2 regions of the Ruminococcus sp. 1001136sp1 genome follow, and region 1 is predicted to be linked to the other one. Evidence: predicted binding sites of a transcription regulator. Region 1 holds the regulator's gene; the other holds the start of a gene.
The links. The regulator HrcA, encoded in region 1, represses chaperone genes, less so after heat shock. The targets are predictions, from matches to a motif close to TGTTAGCACTCNNNNNNNNNGAGTGCTAACA.
Positions count from the first base shown of each region.

Region 2: a site for HrcA is predicted at 3,479-3,509, ahead of groES (co-chaperone GroES). Genes of this name have one in related genera too.

Region 1 covers NZ_JBDPGY010000025.1:10,833-18,450, reverse strand. Annotated here, with positions in the region: gene dnaK (molecular chaperone DnaK) at 1-1,414, opposite strand, end outside; gene grpE (nucleotide exchange factor GrpE) at 1,530-2,192, opposite strand; gene hrcA (heat-inducible transcriptional repressor HrcA) at 2,209-3,249, opposite strand; gene ABHC48_RS17630 (TIGR00730 family Rossman fold protein) at 3,693-4,235, opposite strand; gene ABHC48_RS17625 (chromate transporter) at 4,328-4,897, opposite strand; gene ABHC48_RS17620 (chromate transporter) at 4,894-5,469, opposite strand; gene uvrB (excinuclease ABC subunit UvrB) at 5,720-7,618, shown strand, end outside.
Region 2 covers NZ_JBDPGY010000015.1:54,873-62,490, forward strand. Annotated here, with positions in the region: gene topA (type I DNA topoisomerase) at 1-1,980, shown strand, start outside; gene codY (GTP-sensing pleiotropic transcriptional regulator CodY) at 2,335-3,120, shown strand; gene groES (co-chaperone GroES) at 3,547-3,831, shown strand; gene groL (chaperonin GroEL) at 3,876-5,498, shown strand; gene ABHC48_RS14140 (DUF6106 family protein) at 5,894-6,400, shown strand; gene guaB (IMP dehydrogenase) at 6,482-7,618, shown strand, end outside.

The DNA.
Region 1 (7,618 bases):
TGTGCTGCTCTTTACCTGTTCCAAGATCCTTAGCAGATACATTTACAATACCGTTGGCATCGATATCGAATGTAACCTCAATCTGCGGAACACCACGACGTGCTGGTGGGATTCCATCCAGACGGAACTGTCCAAGGGACTTGTTGTCTTTCGCGAACTGACGCTCGCCCTGTAATACATTGATATCTACAGCGGTCTGATTATCAGCTGCTGTGGAGAAAATCTGGCTCTTCTTGGTCGGAATAGTTGTATTTCTCTCGATCAGACGTGTTGCAATACCACCCATTGTCTCGATGGACAGGGAAAGTGGAGTAACATCAAGAAGAAGGATGTCACCTGCACCAGCCTCACCGGAAAGCTTACCACCCTGGATAGAAGCACCAAGTGCAACACACTCATCTGGGTTCAAGGCCTTGCTTGGCTCTTTGCCAGTTAACTGTCTTACTTTATCCTGTACAGCCGGGATACGTGTAGATCCACCAACCAGAAGCACCTGTCCAAGATCAGAAGCAGTAAGACCTGCATCAGAAAGTGCACGGCGAACCGGCTCTGCTGTTTTCTCAACAAGATCGTGTGTAAGTTCGTCAAATTTAGCTCTTGTAAGGTTCATATCAAAATGCTTCGGTCCTTCAGCTGTTGCTGTGATGAATGGCAGGTTGATATTGGTTGTTGTTGCGGAAGAAAGCTCTTTCTTAGCTTTCTCAGCAGCTTCTTTCAGTCTCTGAAGAGCCATCTTATCGTTGCTTAAGTCAACGCCCTCTGTTCTCTTGAACTCAGAAAGCATATAGTCTGTAATTCTCTGGTCAAAGTCATCACCACCAAGACGGTTGTTACCAGCTGTTGCCAGAACTTCGATAACGCCATCACCAATCTCAATAATGGAAACATCGAATGTACCACCACCAAGGTCATAAACCATGATCTTCTGCTCTTTCTCATTGTCAAGACCATATGCAAGAGCTGCTGCTGTAGGCTCGTTGATGATACGTTTTACATCGAGACCTGCAATCTTACCAGCATCCTTGGTTGCCTGACGCTGAGCATCATTGAAATATGCCGGAACAGTGATAACTGCTTCTGTAACAGACTCTCCAAGGTATCCTTCAGCGTCTTTTTTCAGTTTCTGAAGAATCATAGCGGAAATTTCCTGTGGGGAATATTTCTTATCATCAATTGTTACACGGTAATCTGTACCCATCTCTCTCTTGATGGAAGAGATTGTTTTCTCTGCGTTTGTTACTGCCTGACGTTTTGCAGGCTCACCTACCAGACGCTCACCTGTCTTTGTGAATGCTACAACAGATGGTGTTGTTCTGGATCCTTCTGTATTTGCGATAACGGTTGGCTGTCCACCTTCCATAACAGCTACACAGCTGTTTGTTGTACCTAAGTCAATACCAATGATTTTTCCCATGATAATTTTCCTCCTGTTTAAAAATTCATGGTTGCTGTCCATTACACGAACAGTAACATTTATACTTTGTTTTTAGAAAATGTCGATGAAGTTTGATTCTCCAAGCTGCTTTCTGTTAATTAGCAACTTTTACCATACTGTGTCTTACAACGAAATCCTTGTAGGTATATCCCTTCTGAAATTCCTCTACGACGATGTTCTCGCCAACGGATTCGTCCTCCACATGCATCACTGCATTATGCAGATTCGGATCAAATTCCTTACCTACAGCTTCGATTGGCTTCACACCCATCTCATCAAAAGCTGTCATCATCTGCTTGTAGATCATCTTCATGCCTTCTGCAAATGGATCATCCTCCGGTGCCTGTGCAAGACCTCTTTCGAAGTTATCCACGATCGGAAGCATTTTTTCAACGATGTCCCTGGCGCCGATGATGTACATGCTGGATTTCTCTTTCTCCGTTCTTTTACGGTAGTTATCAAATTCAGCCATGCTGCGCTTCAGTCTGTCTGTAAGTTCCTCGACCTGCTGTTCGAATTTATCTTTCTCTTTTTTCTTCTTGCCGAAGAAAGAAGTTTTTGTCTTGGTTTCCGGTTCCTTCTGAGATTCTGCTTCCTGATCTGACTGCTCAGTTTCTTCTGTCTGTGCTGGTTCCTCGGAAGTCTCCTCTTCTGCTGTCTGGGCTGTATCTGCTGCCTCTTCTTCGCTTCCGTCTGTTACCGGAATGTCAACTGCTTCTTCCTGTACTTCGGCTTCTTTATTCATTTCTTCTGACACGCTTTCAACCGCCTTTCTAGGTTTTCTTATTTACCATTTCGTCAAGCTGGACTTTTAATTTCTTTAAGCTGTCCACTACATTCTCGTAATCCATTCGCTTGGGACCGATGATTCCAATAGTTCCACGCATTCCATCTCCCAGCTCGTAAGTAGCTGTGACCACACTGCAGTCTTTCATGGTACGTACCGGAACTTCATCCCCGATGTATACCTGAACTCCTGTGTTCTCCGGATCTCCCATTTCCTCACGGACCATATCCGCAAGTTCCTGCTTATCCTCGAAAGTGGAAATCAGCTCACTGGCTCTGGATGTATCTGCAAGCTCTGGATACTTAAATATGTTGGTTGCTCCCGATGTATATACTTTCATATCTTCTTCGTCCACGTGAATTGTAGCTGCAACTGCGTCCAGCACATCTGCAACCACACCGCTGTGGCTTCCCGCCTGTTCTTTCAATCTGGCGATCATGCCCAGATTAATGTCCTGGATGGGTACACCGTTCAGGTTCGTGTTAAGAAGAAGATTCAGCTTCAGGATCGTCTGGTCATCCATCTCCTCATCAATATTAATGATCTGGTTCCGAATAACATTACCCTCACATACAACTACGGCAATCAGCTGCCGCTCATTGACTCGTGAAAGCTGAATGAACTTCAGGGTGCTTCCCTTATACTGGGGAACCGCAACCATAGCCGCATAATTGGTATTCGTGGCAAGAACCTTCGCCACCTGCTTGAGCACCTTATCCATCTTATCTGACTTCTCAATCATCAGATCACGGATTTCTGCGATCTCGGCTTCCTTCTCCCTGGTAAGCTCATCTACATAAAGGCGATAGCCTTTATCTGATGGAATTCTTCCGGCTGAGGTGTGGGGCTGTACGATGTAGCCCATATCCGTCAGGTCGGACATCTCATTTCGGATAGTAGCAGAGCTGACATTCAGATCCGGATATTTGGAAATAGTTCTGGAACCTACAGGCTCACCTGTTTCCATATAAGTTTTGATGATTGCTTTCAGTATTTTCCGTTTGCGCTCATCTAATACTTCATCCATGAAATATCTGCTCCTTCCTGAAAAGCAGACGGTCAAACCTGATTCTGATTTCCGTCTGGCTTCTTCGAATTCCTTTGTTAGCACTCATTATTTAGGAGTGCTAACATCTATGCTCTTAAGATACACCTCAGTATTCCTTTTGTCAATATTTTTTACAAATTTTTTTCATCTTTTTTGATAGTTTTTACCCTATACTTTACCATTCTGGCTAAATTCTCCTTACTGCAATACTTTTTTTGGGCAGCAAGGATACTATCAGGTATCTGCCAACGCAGTCTTATGTTTGCTGCCGCATAAATGAAAAAGATGCCTTGAGAAAATTTTCCCTGGCATCTTCTTTCCTATATAGGAATACCGCCCATAGGCGACATGTCCGTTTTGTAACTGTTCAGCACCTTCACAGTTATATGTTTCGCAAAACAGCCCCTGCTGAATAGCAGCCTCTATTTTTTATAATTTTCCAGATAGTCAAGAACTGCTGTCGGCTCATCCAGAAAGACTACCAGATCCAGCACGGAAAAATCCATGAATTTCTCTTCTGCTGTGTACTCCAGCAATGCTTTCATCTTGTCATAATATCCGTCAATGTTATACAGCACAATTGGGCGGTCAATACGTTTCAGGCTTTTCAAGGTAAAAATCTCAAAAAATTCCTCGTAGGTACCAATTCCGCCAGGTGCTACGATCGTAGCATCTGATTTTTCTTCCAGAAGTTTTTTGCGCTCTCTCATATTCTCTGTGAAAATAAATTCCGTGCATTTCTCATACAGAACTCCAGGCTGGTCAAAAAATCGGGGAGCAATTCCAAGTATGTAACCATTTTCTGCTGCCACGCCTCTGGCTGCTGCTCCCATCATTCCGGTAGCCCCGCCGCCAAACACCAGACCGTGACCTCTTTTTCCCATTGCTCTTCCAAGCTCTTCTGTTTTTTCATAATAAATGTTTTTAAGCAGTGCACTTGAAGCGCCATATACACATATGTTCAATCTGTTATCCCCCTTATTTTTTCTTCTAAACACAGGTGCAGCCTACCTGCGGCAGCACCATATACGAAAGTCAGCTGGCATATCTTTTCCAGTCAGCTTCCGGCAGCCGCGCAAAACACCATATTTGCCACACCGCACAAAACCATCACCAGAATAGGATTCATTTTAAATTTTCTTAAAAGCACCAGTGCGGCAGTAAAGAACACCACCATTCGAATGCATATGTTTTCCCGAAACAGTTCCACTGCACCATTTATAAAAAAAGATGATACTAAAATGGTAACTCCTGCCTTGGCGATCATGGCCACAACCGCCGGGCGAAGGGATGTAAGAGTTCCCTGGAGAAGGGACATTTTCCGGTATTTCGTGTAAATATATGCCAGCAGGGTTACAATTATACAGGAGGGTAAAATACAGCCAAGAGTAGCCACCACTGCGCCACCAGGACCAGCAATCCTGGTTCCTACAAAGGTTGCGGAGTTTACTGCAATAGGACCAGGAGTCATCTCTGCAATGGTCACAAGATTCGAAAAAGTTTCCATGGAAATCCAGCCATGCATAGTCACTACCTGTTCCTGTATAAGAGGCATTGCTGCATATCCACCTCCAAAGCTTAATGCACCAATCTGAAGGAAGCTGAAAAAGAGCTGAAGATAAATCATTTTTTGCTGCCCTCCTTCACAAGTGTACGCGCAAATCCAAATACAGCCACAATAAGTATTATATAAATAATGTTTACCTTCAGAAAATAGCTTACACAAAAACTGATGACCATAATAACCACATTTACCCAGTCATTTGATTTCGCCACGTTTTTCCCCATGTCGTATACCACAGAAATGATCACAGCACCTACGCCGGCAGTCATGCCTTTCAAAAGAGCTGCTATATAATAATTAGAGCAGAATGCATCATAAAACAAGGAAATCAGGGACAGGATCACCATTGGCGGAATAATAGCCCCCAGAACCGACAGCAGCATTCCCGGTATTCCCCCAAGCTTGTATCCCACCACAATTGCTCCGTTTACTGCAATTGCTCCTGGAGATGACTGTGCGATTGCCACCAGATCCAGCATTTCTTCCTCATCGATCCAGTGATATTGATCCACAAATTTCTCTTTCAATAAAGTAACGATCACATATCCGCCGCCAAAAGTAAACGTACTAAGATATAACGAGGCAAAAAAAAGCTTCCTCAGCACATATCTTTTATTCTTTTGTTTTTCTTCCATTTCCGGCACTCCTAATAATTCTGCATGATTTCTGCGCATCGCGAAGCGTGTTACTGGTCAGGTCGTGAACAATCACGCTTTTCTTTTTTAAGATAACGCACTATAGGTATGTCTGTCAATTAAAGTTTTGGAATGCTTCTGACATTTCAGAGGGCAGAACAAATATTCGATTCTGCTGTACTTTTATAAAAAAGGATGCTATACTGAAAACAGTTAAAGCGTGTTTGATTTTATAAAAGAAAGGACTCATATGGATCATTTTGAATTACATTCCGAGTATAAACCAACCGGCGATCAGCCACAGGCTATTGAGAAACTGGTAAAGGGATTTAAAGAGGGAAATCAGTTTGAGACGCTGCTTGGTGTCACCGGCTCTGGTAAAACTTTTACTATGGCAAACGTTATTCAGGCGCTGAATAAGCCTACTCTGATCCTGGCCCATAATAAAACTCTGGCAGCACAGTTATACGGTGAGTTTAAGGAATTCTTCCCGGAGAATGCGGTGGAGTATTTTGTCTCCTATTACGATTATTACCAGCCAGAAGCATATGTGCCTTCTTCTGACACTTATATTGCCAAGGACTCTGCGATCAATGATGAAATTGACAAGCTCCGTCTTTCTGCCACTGCCGCCATGTCAGAGCGAAAAGATGTTATTATCATCTCTTCTGTGTCCTGTATCTATGGATTGGGTTCTCCTCAGGAATTTCAGGACATGATGATTTCCCTGCGTCCTGGCATGACTAAGGATCGTGATGAGGTTATCCGGGAGCTGATCGACATTCAGTACACCCGAAATGAAATGGACTTCCACCGAAGTACCTTCCGCGTCCGTGGCGACACTCTGGAGATTTTTCCGGCTAACAGCTCAGATACCGCTGTCAGAGTGGAGTTTTTCGGAGATGAGATTGACCGTATCTCTGAGATTGATGTGCTCACCGGAGAAATCAAATGCCAGCTTGCGCACATCGGTATTTTCCCTGCTTCCCATTATGTAGTACCAGCGGAGCAGATTCAGAAAGCAGCCATTGCCATTGAAGAGGAATTAAAAGAACGGGTAGACTACTTTAAAAGCGAAGACAAGCTTCTGGAAGCCCAGCGTATCTCCGAGCGTACCAACTTTGATATTGAAATGATGAAAGAAACCGGCTTCTGCTCCGGTATTGAGAACTATTCCCGTCATCTTTCCGGACTGGAGCCAGGGCAGCCGCCTTATACTCTGCTGGATTATTTCGGGGATGATTTTCTTCTTATTATTGATGAGTCGCACAAGACAGTCCCACAGGTTGGCGCTATGTATGCTGGCGACCAGAACCGTAAACAGACATTGGTAGACTATGGTTTCCGTCTGCCCTCTGCTAAGGATAACCGCCCTCTGAGCTTTGAAGAATTTGAGAATAAACTGGACCAGGTTTTGTTTGTATCTGCTACCCCGGGAGATTATGAATACGACCATGAGCTTCTCCGCGCCGAGCAGATCATCCGTCCTACCGGTCTTCTGGATCCGAAGGTGGAGGTGCGCCCTGTAGAGGGACAGATAGACGACCTGATTTCTGAAATAACAAAAGAAACCTCCAGGAAAAACAAAGTGCTGATCACAACTCTCACCAAACGAATGGCCGAGGATCTTACCCAGTATATGAAAGATGTGGGAATCCGGGTCCGTTATCTTCATTCGGATATTGATACCCTGGAACGTGCAGAAATCATCCGCGACATGCGTCTGGATGTATTTGATGTGCTTGTAGGCATTAACCTTCTGCGAGAAGGACTTGATATTCCTGAGATCACTCTGGTTGCTATTCTGGATGCAGACAAGGAGGGCTTCCTTCGTTCTGAGACTTCCCTGATCCAGACCATTGGCCGTGCTGCCCGAAACAGCGAAGGACACGTTGTCATGTATGCAGACGTGATGACGGATTCCATGAGAAATGCCATTGAGGAAACCAACCGTCGCAGGGAAATCCAGAAAGCCTATAATAAGGAGCATGGAATTACTCCTACTACTATTAAGAAGGCAGTCCGTGATCTGATTGCAGTTTCCAAGGCAGTTGCTGAAACTGAAGTGAAGCTGAAGAAGGATCCGGAATCCATGAGCAAAAAAGAGCTGAAGAACTTGATCTCCCAGTTGGAAAAACAGATGCGCCAG
Region 2 (7,618 bases), on a different contig from region 1:
GTCCGTGATTTTCCCAAGAGTCAGTTTGGAATAGATGTGGAGAATGATTTTGAGCCGAAATATATAACCATCCGCGGCAAGGGGGAATTGCTTGCCAAACTTCGCAAGGCAGCCAAAAAAGCTGATAAGATTTATCTTGCCACTGACCCTGACCGTGAAGGAGAAGCAATTTCCTGGCACTTGATGCAGGCTCTGAAAGAAAATCCGGATAAAATGCACCGAATCACTTTCAACGAGATCACAAAGACTGCTGTAAAGGATTCCCTGAAGCATGCACGAGGTCTGAATATGAATCTTGTAGATGCACAGCAGGCGAGAAGAATGCTGGACCGTATGGTGGGGTATACCATCAGCCCGCTTCTCTGGGCGAAAGTAAAGAGAGGCTTAAGTGCTGGCCGTGTGCAGTCTGTTGCACTTCGCATCATCTGTGACAGGGAGGAGGAGATTAATTCTTTTATCCCGGAAGAATACTGGAGCCTGAATGGTGAATTCCTTGTGGATGGCGAAAAAAAGCCTCTGGAGGCTAAATTCTACGGAACAGACAAGAAGATGGATATCCACAATAAAGCTGAGATGGACGAGATTCTTAAGGCTCTTAAGAACGAAGAATTTGAGATCTCTGAGGTGAAAAAAGGCGAGAGAATTAAGAATGCTCCGCTTCCTTTTACTACCAGTACCCTTCAGCAAGAGGCATCCAAAACACTGAATTTTTCCACCCAGAAGACTATGCGTCTGGCACAGCAGCTTTATGAGGGCGTTGACATCAAGGGCAACGGTACTGTAGGTGTGATCACATACCTTCGTACTGATTCTGTACGTATTTCTGATGAGGCAGATGCGGCAGCAAGAAGCTACATCGGCAGCCAGTATGGAGAAGAATATGTGTCAGAAACTGCCAAGACAGTGAAGAAGGGACAGAAGATCCAGGATGCTCATGAGGCTATCCGCCCAACTGATATCAGCCGTACACCTGTACAGATAAAAGAATCCCTTACACGAGATCAGTTCCGTTTGTATCAGCTGATCTGGAAGCGTTTTGCGGCCAGCCGTATGGCTCCTGCAAAGTATGAGACTACCTCTGTAAAAGTGGCTGGTGGAGATTATACGTTCACTGTGTCCGCCTCCAAGGTGGCATTTGACGGCTTCCTTTCGGTATATATGCAGGAAGAGGATATGAAGAAGGGAAATGTGTTAAGCCAGAGCCTGAGCAAAGGCATGAAGCTGAAACTGAAAGAGTTAAAGCCGGAACAGCATTTTACCCAGCCGCCGGCACATTATACAGAGGCGTCCCTGGTAAAGACCATGGAGGAACTTGGAATCGGCCGTCCGAGTACTTATGCGCCGACCATCACCACCATTATCAGCCGCCGTTATGTTTCCAAGGAGCAGCGTAACCTTTATGTGACAGAGCTGGGCGAGGTGGTAAACAGTATTATGAAACAGGCGTTCCCAAGCATTGTGGACGTGAATTTCACGGCTACCATGGAGGGACTTCTGGACTGTGTGGAGAATGGTACTGTACAGTGGAAGACAGTAGTCCGGAACTTCTATCCGGATCTGAAACATGATGTGGATGCTGCCCAGGAAGAGCTGGAGAAAGTAGACATCCATGATGAAGAGACCGATGTGATCTGTGATAACTGTGGTCGTCATATGGTGATTAAATATGGTCCTCACGGACGTTTCCTTGCATGCCCGGGATTTCCGGAATGCCGCAATACCAAGCCTTACTATGAAAAGATTGGTGTAGCCTGCCCGAAGTGTGGTAAGGAAGTGGTGCTTAAGAAGACGAAGAAAGGCCGTAAGTATTACGGCTGTGAAGATAATCCGGAATGTGACTTTATGTCATGGCAGAAGCCATCGGATAAGAAATGTCCGGTGTGCGGAAGCTACATGGTGGAAAAAGGAAATAAACTGGTGTGCAGCCAGGAAACCTGCGGCTATGTAGAAGCCAGGCCGAAGGATGAAAAAGAAAATTAAGGTTGCTGTGAAGCTCGCGAACAGTAACAAATTAAGAAGTTTTCGGGAAAGATCCCCTGCAAGGCAGATGTATTATGTTTTGCAGGGGATTTTTTAAATAAAAGCTCTATTACTTCCATTGTTTGATGAATAGTTTCAAAAACGTGATATTTTCAGAAAAGCTAAACAAAATTGAAAAATAGTAAAAAATAGCTTGTAAATAGTTTGAAAAACGTGTAGTATTAGAATAACAGGTAAAGTCAGAGCATGCCTGAAAAATGCTTTCTGCAAAATCTCCTGCAAAGTGGAGCGTACAGATTGCGGGAGTGGGTTTTCAAACAGGCTCTCATGTAACAAAAGCGAAGGGAGGACAAAATGAGCGTTCAGTTACTTGATAAAACAAGAAAAATCAATAAACTTCTCCATAACAGCAGTTCCAGTAAGGTGGTTTTTAATGATATCTGCCAGGTCCTGATGGATACTTTAAGTTCTAATATCCTGGTTCTCAGCAAGAAAGGCAAGGTGCTTGGTGTAAGCTTTTGCCCGGGAGTTGAGGAAATCCAGGAGCTGATAGCTGATGAGGTGGGCGGTCATGTTGACCCTCTGCTGAATGAGCGTTTTTTAGGGGTATTATCTACCAAAGAGAACGTGAATCTTCAGACACTTGGCTTTGAGCATGTTTCCAGCAGCTATCAGGGAATCATCAATCCTATTGATATTGCAGGAGAACGTCTTGGAACGGTGTTTATGTACCGCAAGGATCGTCCATATGATATTGAGGATATTATTGTCAGTGAATACGGCACTACAGTTGTAGGTCTTGAGATGATGCGGGCTGTACATGAAGAGAATGCTGAGGAAGACCGAAAGAAACAGGTTGTAAAATCTGCTTTTAACACACTTTCTTTCTCTGAACTGGAAGCTATCATCCACATTTTTGATGAGCTTGACGGAGATGAGGGAATTCTTGTTGCCAGCAAGATTGCAGACAGAGTAGGTATTACCAGATCAGTAATCGTAAATGCACTCCGCAAGTTCGAGAGCGCAGGCGTTATTGAGTCCCGGTCATCCGGTATGAAGGGAACCTATATCAAGGTTCTCAATGAAGTGATCTTTGATGAATTAGAAGAGATTAAGGCCCAGAGAAATAAAAAGGCCTGAGTGAATTCAATAAATAATAAACAAGTGTACAGAAGAACTGTTTTCCTTTGAACGTGTTTGAAAAAGGCTTTCTGCAAATTGTGAGGTGCAGATTGCGGGAATGATTTTTCAAACACGCTCTGGAGGGCAGTTCTTTTTTGTGTATAACAGGAAACTTCGTTGGAATTCATGATTTCACAAAAAAACTTTACCAGGCAGTCTTCAGAAGCTTCGAAATAGAAAAAAATTCAGAAAATTTTTAAAGTGAGAAAACAAGAGAAAAAAAGAGCATAAAAGAGAATAAAAAAGAATATACTTAAAAATACAACTATGAAAAGAGTTGCACAAATAACGATAATTCAATAATATAATGGACAGTGATTAGCACTCGGCAATAATGAGTGCTAGCAAGGAAAAGAAAAGCAATTCTAAAGGAGGACATAGATCATGAAATTAGTTCCATTAGGCGACAGAGTTGTATTAAAACAGTTAGAAGCAGAAGAGACAACAAAATCCGGTATCGTTCTTCCAGGACAGGCACAGGAGAAACCACAGCAGGCAGAAGTAATCGCAGTAGGACCTGGCGGAGTTGTTGACGGCAAAGAAGTGAAAATGGAAGTTACTGTAGGCGACAAGGTTATCTATTCCAAATATTCAGGAACAGAGGTTAAGCTTGACGGTGAAGAGTATATCATTGTAAAACAGAGCGATATTCTTGCAATTGTGAAATAAGACATAACCTTATAAATAACTTGAAATCAGGAGGATGATTCATTATGGCAAAAGAGATTAAATATGGCGCAGAAGCCAGAACAGCATTAGAGGCTGGTGTAAATAAACTTGCTGATACCGTAAGAGTAACACTTGGACCGAAAGGAAGAAACGTAGTACTTGATAAACAGTTCGGTGCTCCGCTTATCACAAACGATGGTGTTACAATCGCAAAAGAGATCGAGCTTGAGGATGCTTTCGAGAACATGGGAGCTCAGCTGATCAAGGAAGTTGCATCCAAGACAAACGATGTAGCTGGTGACGGTACTACAACTGCTACTGTACTTGCCCAGGCAATGGTTCATGAAGGAATGAAGAATCTGGCAGCAGGTGCTAACCCGATCGTTATGAGACGCGGTATGAAGAAAGCTACAGATGCTGCTGTAGAAGCAATCAAGAACATGAGCCAGAAAGTAAGCGGAAAGAAACAGATCGCAAACGTTGCATCTATTTCCGCCGGAGATAAAGAAGTCGGAGAGCTTGTTGCAAATGCAATGGAAAAAGTTTCCAACGACGGTGTTATTACTGTAGAAGAGTCCAAGACCATGCACACAGAGCTTGACCTTGTAGAAGGTATGCAGTTTGACCGTGGATATATTTCCGCATACATGTCCACTGATATGGAGAAGATGGAAGCAAACCTTGAGGATCCATATATTCTGATCACAGACAAGAAAATCTCCAACATTCAGGAAGTTCTTCCGCTGCTGGAGCAGATCGTACAGGCTGGAGCAAAACTTCTTATCATCGCTGAGGATGTTGAGGGTGAGGCTCTTACCACTCTGATCGTAAACAAATTAAGAGGAACCTTCCAGGTAGTAGCTGTAAAAGCTCCTGGCTATGGTGACAGAAGAAAAGAAATGCTTCAGGATATCGCAATTCTGACAGGTGGTACTGTAATTTCTGACGAGGTAGGTCTTGAACTGAAAGATGCTACAATGGCTCAGTTAGGACGTGCAAAATCTGTTAAAGTTGCAAAAGAGAATACTGTTATTGTCGATGGTATGGGAGATAAAGAAGCAATTGCCAATCGTGTTGCCCAGATCCGTGCTCAGATTGAGGAGACAAAATCTGATTTCGACAGAGAGAAGCTTCAGGAAAGACTTGCAAAACTTGCTGGTGGTGTAGCAGTGGTTCGTGTTGGTGCAGCTACTGAGACTGAGATGAAAGAAGCAAAACTTCGTATGGAAGATGCTCTTGCAGCTACCAGAGCAGCTGTTGAAGAAGGAATCATTGCAGGAGGCGGTTCTGCATATATCCACGCTTCCAAAGAGGTTGCAAAACTTGCAGCAGGTCTTGAGGGAGATGAGAAGACTGGTGCAAACATCATCCTGAAAGCACTGGAAGCTCCGCTGTTCCGTATTGCTGCTAATGCAGGTCTTGAAGGTGCAGTTATCATCAACAAAGTAAGAGAGTCTGAGCCAGGTGTTGGTTTTGATGCTCTGAACGACAAATATGTAAACATGGTAGACGAGGGAATCCTTGATCCTGCAAAGGTTACAAGAAGTGCTCTTCAGAACGCAACAAGTGTTGCTTCTACTCTGCTTACAACTGAGTCTGTTGTTGCAAATATCAAAGAAGATACTCCGGCAATGCCAGCTGGCGGTCAGGGTATGGGAATGATGTAATTTCCGGCAGCGGAAAACAGAACGGAAAATCCATGAAAGGATTTTTGAAGGTATAATTCAGAACTCATAAGGGTCGGTGTCAAAGACGCTGGCCCTTTTGCATTCAATAAAAGTCATTTTTTACAGTAACTGTGTACTGTTACTGTTCACTGGTAACGTTCCGCGAGGCGTTTTTTGTGAACAAAGTTCACAGAAAACCCGAGAATTGCGGCGCGAAATCATGCGAATGCATGATTTCTGTGCATCGCGAAGCGCGTTACTGTGAACGGAGTGAACAGTAACTGTGTACTGGCAATATTCCGCGTTTTATCAGGAACGATGTTCACAGGAAAACTTTTGTGTGTTATACTTAAAACAACATGCCGGCTGGCAAAAAAACAAAGGAGAATTGTAATATGAGCGATTTGTATTCTGAGCTGCTTGTAAAAAAAGAGCGGACCGCAAAGGACAGGCTGGTAAAAGGCAGTATCATTGCACTGATCGTGCTTCTGGTACTCGCAGGTCTGTTTATCATGCCCCTGCTTCTGATCGCGGCAATTGTGCTGGGAGTCTGTGCCTATCTTTTTATCTTTCCAGGCACTGATCTGGAATTTGAGTACCTGTTTGTAAACGGAGAACTTGACATTGACAAGATCATGGCAAAGTCCAAGAGAAAAAGAGTAAAAAGCCTGAACATCACAGAATGTGATATTATGGCACCTCTTAACTCACATAGAATGGACTATTACAACAGCAACCAGAAGCTGAAAGTACAGGATTTTTCCTCCGGAAATCCGGAACATAAGCGTTTTGCAATTGTCTGCCGCGATGGCGCAGATACCTGCAAAGTAATTATCGAGCCAGATGAAATATTGGCAAAAACCATGAGAAATACTGCTCCGAGCAAAGTATTTTTAGATTAATTTACTAGATTGACACACTTTTAGTTTTTTGCTACACTAATCTACAAACCAAAGACACAATAAGACAAGGGAGGAAAAGCAATGGGTACTATCATTGGTGAAGGCATTACTTTCGACGACGTCCTTTTAGTTCCGGCGTACTCCAAAGTAATCCCGAATCAAGTTGACGTTTCAACTTACCTTACAAAGAAGATTAAACTGAACATTCCCATGATGAGTGCAGGAATGGACACCGTTACTGAGTACAATATGGCGATTGCCATGGCACGTCAGGGAGGTATCGGTATCATTCACAAGAACATGTCTATCGAGGCGCAGGCAGAAGAGGTGGACAAGGTTAAGCGTTCTGAGAATGGTGTTATCACAGATCCATTTTTCTTATCTCCGGAACATACATTGAAGGATGCCAATGACTTAATGGCGAAATTCCGTATTTCCGGTGTCCCGATCACAGAAGGCAAGAAGCTGGTAGGTATTATTACCAACCGTGATCTGAAGTTTGAGACAGATTTTAGCAAGAAGATCAAAGAGTCCATGACATCTGAGGGACTGATCACAGCCAAAGAAGGTATTACACTGGAAGAGGCGAAAGAGATCCTTGCGAAATCCCGTAAAGAGAAATTACCCATTGTAGATGATGATTTTAACTTAAAAGGACTTATCACCATCAAGGATATTGAGAAACAGATCAAATATCCTCTGGCTGCCAAAGATGAACAGGGACGTCTTCTCTGTGGGGCTGCTGTTGGTATTACCGCCAACGTGCTTGCCCGTGTAGACGCACTTGTGAAGGCAAATGTTGATGTCATCGTTGTTGATTCTGCTCATGGTCATTCTGAGAATATCCTCCGTGCTGTACGAGAGATCAAGGCTGCATATCCGGAGCTGCAGGTTATCGCAGGAAACGTTGCCACAGGAGCCGCTACTAAGGCTCTGATCGATGCTGGTGTAGATGCAGTTAAGGTCGGAATCGGACCTGGTTCTATCTGTACCACCCGTGTAGTTGCTGGTATTGGTGTACCGCAGATCACAGCAGTCATGGATTGCTATGAGGTTGCCAAGAGATATGGTATTCCGATTATTGCAGACGGTGGTATCAAGTATTCAGGCGATGTTACCAAGGCAATCGCAGCTGGTGCAAACGTTTGTATGATGGGAAGCATGTTCGCCGGATGCGATGAGAGCCCGGGAACTTTCGAGTTATATCAGGGAAGAAAA